DNA from 2 places in the Staphylococcus equorum genome. Region 1 is predicted to be linked to the other one. Evidence: predicted binding sites of a transcription regulator. Region 1 holds the regulator's gene; the other holds the start of a gene.
The links. The regulator Rex, encoded in region 1, represses fermentation and respiration genes when NADH is low (regulators of the CRP and FNR family bind a similar motif). The targets are predictions, from matches to a motif close to TTGTGAAATATTTCACAA.
Positions count from the first base shown of each region.

Region 2: PYW44_RS05470 (L-lactate dehydrogenase) is a predicted target of Rex. The motif match lies at 1,284-1,301, and genes of this name have one in related genera.

Region 1 is NZ_CP118982.1:949,130-952,490, forward strand. Features, by position in the region: gene PYW44_RS04480 (ABC-F family ATP-binding cassette domain-containing protein) at 1-1,399, opposite strand, end outside; gene PYW44_RS04485 (redox-sensing transcriptional repressor Rex) at 1,544-2,191, shown strand; gene PYW44_RS04490 (YeeE/YedE family protein) at 2,410-3,361, shown strand, end outside.
Region 2 is NZ_CP118982.1:1,109,407-1,112,767, forward strand. Features, by position in the region: gene PYW44_RS05460 (proline dehydrogenase family protein) at 1-58, opposite strand, end outside; gene PYW44_RS05465 (alpha/beta fold hydrolase) at 323-1,147, shown strand; gene PYW44_RS05470 (L-lactate dehydrogenase) at 1,398-2,354, shown strand; gene PYW44_RS05475 (transcriptional regulator, SarA/Rot family) at 2,504-2,905, shown strand; gene mnmM (tRNA 5-(aminomethyl)-2-thiouridylate-methyltransferase MnmM) at 3,210-3,361, opposite strand, start outside.

The sequences.
Region 1 (3,361 bases):
CATTGTTACGCTCTAGCATCAGTAGAGCAAGTTGAAGACGCGCTTTTTCTCCACCAGACAAGTCATTGATGATTTTTTTGACATCATCTTGTACAAATAAGAAACGACCTAAGACAGCTCGAATATCTTTTTCATTCATTGTTGGATATTGGTCCCATAAATAATCAAGGATTGTTTTGTTTGATTTAAATTCAGCTTGTTTTTGATCGTAATAACCAACTTTTAAATTTGCACCTGTAGTAATTTCTCCACTAATCTTTTGTTGGAGACCGGCGACTGTTTTGATTAAAGTAGACTTCCCAATACCATTAGGACCAATGATTGCAATATGGTCTCCCTTCGTGGCTTCGATATTAATGCCTTTTGTTATGGCTTCCTCATATCCAATTTCTAGATTTTTAATATGAAATACATCGTTTCCAGTATTTCTATCAAAATCGAATTGGATATTGGCGCTTTTAGCATCAATCATAGGTTTGTTAACTCTTTCCATTTTTTCCAACATTTTCCTTCGGCTTTTTGCCATGCCCGTAGTTGAAGCACGAGCGATGTTTTTCTCTACAAATGTTTCAAGTTTTTTAATTTCAGCTTGTTGACTTTCATATTCTTGCATACGTTTTTCATAATATTTATCTCTTTGCTCTATAAATTGTCCATAGTTACCTACGTAATGTTGTACATCGCCGAGCGCAACGTCATAAATTTGATTGACAATTTTATCTAAGAAATATCTATCGTGACTGATAATGACGATAGCGCCTTTGAAATAATTAAGATAACTTTCCAACCATTGCGTTGTTTCCATATCTAAATGGTTTGTAGGTTCATCAAGTAATAGTAAATCAGGTTCGCTAAGTAACATTTGGGCTAAAGATAACCTAGTCTTTTGACCGCCACTAAAATCATTAATAGGACGATTAAAATCCGCTTCACTAAAATTCAAACCGTGTAGTACAGTTTTAATCTTACTTTCATATTGATAACCTTCTTGTTGTTCAAATTGATTAGATAAAGACTCATAGCGATCGATGTGTGTCTTATATGACTCAGTATCATATTCATCAGCATGTTGCGCTAACCAGTCCGTCTCAAATTTCATTTCTAATTCTAATTTTTTCATACTTTCAAATGGTTTCGACATTTCATCAAAAACAGTTTGATTCGTATTTAAAGTCATTTGTTGTGTTAGATAACCAAGCTTGAGATTTTTGCTTTTTGAAACTTGACCGCTATCATATGTCTCGACGCCAGCAATGATTTTCATTAAAGTAGATTTTCCGGCACCATTACGTCCAACGATACCAATACGTTCACCAGTTTTAACTTCAAAATCTACATTATTAAAAATATCTTCTCCGTCGAATGATTTAGTTAAGTCATTGAGTTGTAATAATATCATCCGATTTGCACCTCTCTATTCATTATCATTCTACAGTATTCAACGCGTGGTTAAAACTATCATTGTTTATTTTTATTATTCAATAATGTATAATGTTGTAGTGATTATAAGATAAATCAGCAATAGATAATGAAATAGGGGGACATGGTCTTGGCTAATCAAAGCGAAAAGATTCCTCGTGCCACATTGAAACGTTTACCGTTGTATTATAGATTCGTCAATACTTTGAAATCTAAAGGCATAGATAGAGTTAATTCAAAAACTATAAGTGAGGGTTTGAACATTGATTCTGCAACGATTCGTCGTGATTTTTCATATTTTGGTGAATTAGGCAAGAAAGGCTATGGCTATAATATAGATAGCTTATTACATTTTTTTAAAAATGAGATAAGTGAAAATGACGAGATAAAAATTGCAATTGTAGGTGTTGGGAATTTAGGGAAAGCATTATTAACATACAACTTCTCAATACATGATGAGATGACAATAACGGAAGCTTTTGATATACGAGATGAAATTATAGGGACGCAAATAGGGAAAGTAACAGTCAGTCCGTTTGATAAAATTACGGATATATTAGCACAAGAACATATTGATGTAGTGATTTTAACTACACCTGAAGAAGTAGCGCAGCACGTTGCTGATACTTTAGTAAAAACAGGTGTAAAAGGTATTTTGAACTTTACACCAAGTCGTGTTCTGACACCATCGGATGTTCAAGTACATCATATTGACTTGGGTATTGAATTACAATCTTTACTATTCTTTATGAAAAATTATAGTAACAAATAAAGCGTATGAAAATAGGCTAGCTTTTTTATTTACACGAGATACACGTTAAGTGGTGAGTGTTTAAAAAAGCTAGTTTTTGTATTTAGTTATACGATTACTAACAACTACAGTTATTTTCACAATTAACACTTTATAAAATATAAGCAAATGGGCTTGATATTTAATGAAAAGTTTAATATGATAAATCATATTGATTTTATCGGGAAAGAGGTAATAATATGACGTGGTTAGTAATCAGTGGACTAATCGTTGGTGCGCTTTTAGGCTTTGTTATGCAAAGAACGCGATTTTGTTTAGCTGGTGGATTTAGAGATATGTACGTTCAAAAAAGCAATAAAATGTTTTATGCATTGTTAATTGCAATTTCCGTACAAAGTATTGGGTTATTAATTTTAACATCAACAGGCTTAGTAGAAATTCCAGAATCTACGTATCCAATTATTGGAACTGTAATAGGTTCATTTATATTTGGTATTGGTATTATTTTATCTGGAGGTTGTGCTACAGGTACGTGGTATAGAGCTGGAGAAGGTTTAATAGGTAGCTGGATGGCACTTATTGCCTATGGTTTCACTGCAGCGGCAACAAAGTTTGGTTTGCTGTTACCATTAATGAATGGTGTGAACAAACCGACAAATGTAAATTCAAGTATGGCACAAACGACAGGTATACCAACATGGGTTTGGGTCGCGTTACTTACAATCATCACGATTCTTCTTGTTGTAAAAACGTTACGTAAACCAAAACCTAAATTTGCTATACCAAAATTAAAGCAAAAATATACAGGTATAAGACATTATTTATTCGAGAAAAAATATCACCCATTTGTTGCAGCAATTGCTGTTGGGCTAATTGCTTTAATCGCGTGGCCTGTAAGTGAATCAACAGGAAGAATGTATGGACTTGGTATTACAACACCATCTGCAAATATAGTTCAGTTTTTTGTAACTGGTGACTTGAAATTGATAGACTGGGGTGTATTCCTTGTTCTAGGTATATTCGTTGGTTCTTATATTGCTGCGAAAGGTGCTAAAGAATTCAAATGGAGAATGCCTGATAAAAAGACAATACGTAATAGTGTTATCGGTGGCGTATGTATGGGATTTGGCGCTTCTGTAGCTGGCGGTTGTTCAATAGGTAACGGTTTAGTAGAAACTGCAACGATGTCAT
Region 2 (3,361 bases), 160 kb from region 1:
TCTTATTTAAAAAAGGGTTGTTAGATAACCCGATAAAAAAATTTTTCACAATTGGCATATTAATTCCTCCCATTCTGCTTACAGCTGATCTTTCAATATAAGTGTAGCATGAATCTAAAGGGAATGAAATCGTTTACAATAGAATATATTACACTTTATTTTATTAAATACACTTATAGCAAAGTGTTGATTATAAGATGCTTTTTATTTTTAAAACAAATTGAGTTTTTCACGTCCATGGCTATCTTTAAAATGGAAAAAGTACATCATATTTTGATACAATAAATATAATGAAATTTAACGAGAAGGGGAAGTATGTATTATGTGGAAATGGGAAACCGAAAAGGAAGCTAAAGGTGTCGTTGTAATTGCACATAACATGCTTGAACATACGGGAAGATACGCATATGTAATTACGATGCTTCGCCGAAATGGATATCATGTTATTATGGGCGATTTACCTGGCCAAGGGCAAACGTCACGTTCTAACAAAGGTCAAATTGACAGTTTTGATGTATATCATGAGCATATTTTAGAGTGGATTAGAATAGCGAATGAGTATAAAATACCTACTTACGTGTTAGGTGTCGGTTTAGGTGGTTTAATTACACTTAATTTACTTGAAAAAGTAGAAGTACCAATTGAAGGTTTGATGCTTTTATCTCCACTTTTAGAATTTAAAAAGAGTAATAAATCTCGTAAAGATAAAATAATTTCAAATATAGGTAAAGTAGCTAAAGATACAAGATTTAAAGTGGGAATCACGGTTGAAGACTTAACACGAAACGAAGAAGTAATTGAAGAAATAAAAAATGACCAGTTGATGTTGCAGAAAGTAACTTATCACTGGTATAAACAAATCATAGAAATTATGAAAGAAACAGTAACACATTTAACTGATATTAAACCGTTACCACTACTGTTAATGTATGGTCTAGAAGATCAAGTTGCAGATACATCAACAATGGAATTAATTAAAGACAAAGTGAAAACGGATGAATTATATTTCAAAGCATGGGAAGGACTTTATCATGAGGTACATAATGAACCCGAAAGAGATGAAGTAATGAGATATATATTGGCATTTTTAAATAATAGTGCAAGCAATAACGGCTTTATTGTACATGATGAACATGAAGTATCTTAATTAAAAGCATCACCACACTAAAATAGAGTAAGAAAAGCGTCAGATACCATAAAATGTTATCTGACGCTTTTCTTATAAAATATCATTTAGAATAAAGAGTATGTACCACGCTATAATGAAGGTTGTTGAAATAATTTTGTGAAATAAATCACAATTTTATTGAAAAACTCATAGAATACTGTTATATTTATATTGTGAAATAAATCATAAATAATAACTTAACGATTGAATACGTGAGGAGCGTCATATAATGAAACAAGTTAAAAATAATAAAGTAGTTTTAATAGGTGATGGGGCAGTAGGCTCAAGTTATGCTTTTGCGTTAGTAGCTCAAGGTGTTGCAGATGAATTAGTAATTATTGATTTAGACGAAGAAAAAGTTAAGGGCGACGTCATGGATTTAAATCACGGTGCGCCATATGGTGATTCACCAGTGAAAATCAAAGCAGGTACATATAATGAATGTACAAATGCAGATTTAGTCGTCATTACTGCTGGTGCAGCTCAAAAACCAGGTGAAACACGCTTAGATCTTATTGAAAAAAACACCAAAATTTTTAAAGGAATTGTTTCTGAAGTTATGAAATCTGGATTCGATGGTATTTTCTTAATTGCTACAAATCCAGTAGATGTCTTAACATATGTGACATACAAAGTATCAGGTTTACCAAAAGAAAAAGTGATAGGTTCTGGTACAATTTTAGATACAGCACGTTTTAAATATGAGTTAGCTGAAGAATTTGGCGTTTCATCAGGAAGCGTGCATGGTCAAATTATCGGTGAACATGGTGATTCAGAATTAGCGGTATGGTCTCAAGCTAATATTGCTGGTCAATCTTTATATCAACTTTTAAAAGATGATCCTGAAAAGCAACACAGAGTTGAAGAGATTTTTACAAACACGCGTGATGCAGCTTACGATATAATACAAGCAAAAGGTGCGACGTATTATGGGATTGCAATGGGGTTACTACACATTACTAAAGCAATTTTAAATAATCAAAATGTTGTATTAACAGTTTCTAGTTATTTAGAGGGTGAATACAACCAAGAAGAAGTCTATATTGGTGTACCAACACAAGTAAATAAAGAAGGTGCTGTAAAAGTTTTTGAAATGCCTCTAGACAGCCATGAGCGCAAGTTATTCGAAAAATCAGCCACTATTTTGAAAGAAATGCAAAATAAAATAACTCATATAATTGCATAATTCATAGTTTAAATTTAAACTGTATATAAGATTAATTTTATTAAAAATTCTAATGTTAATTCAGTGAAGAATTTATTTACTAAGAATGATGTTTTTTGATAAATTAATTTTACATGTTTAACTTTATACTATGATTGGGGGATTATTCTATGGGGAAGACATTTACTGATAATGTTGATGGTGTTTTAAGATTAGAAATGGTGTTGAATGACATCGAAGATATCTTTAACAAAGTTCAAAAGCAGTACAAGATGTCGAAAGAAGAAATTTTGATTCTTTTAACACTTTGGAAAGAAGGATCGATGACTTTAAAGGAAATGGATGATTTTGTACACATTAAATCTTATAAGCGTACAAGAACTTATAATGATTTAGTGGAAAAAGCGTGGATCATTAAAGAAAGACCACAAAATGACGAACGTACAGTTATCATTCATTTCAATGAAGATTTAAAAGCGCAACGGGAAAGCCTTTTAAATTTCTTCAAAGAAGAAATTGAATCAAAATCAACTAGCATTCAAACTAGTCTTAAATCTATCATTAACTTATAGGGAATAAGCAAAGCCTCGGTAGTCAAATACCGAGGCTTTTGTTTGTCTTTTTTATTTTATTATAAATAAGGTTTGTGCATACTTTCCTCAGGGCTAGCTTTAGCCTGTAGTCTTTAGCTCATTCCTTCCACACAGAAGTCGTGCTAAATCATTGATAGTAATTAAAAATCTCAAACAAACTAAACGTAAATAATACAAGTTTGGTTTGTTTGAGATTTAAAATAGTTATTTTATCTTCGAATAAATTGTTAATAACCGTGGTTGCGTTAAGAAATATACCTTGAAATCATGGGGTATTCACAGTCTAAATTTTTTCAAGTGCACAGATAAACGGCGGGTTATTCTGTTGATTAATAAATTGATATTGCAATACATGTGCTTTAGTTTGGTCAAACTGTGATAAATAATCAATTAAAGCATCACGTTCTAACTTGCCTTCATCATGACCATGATAAA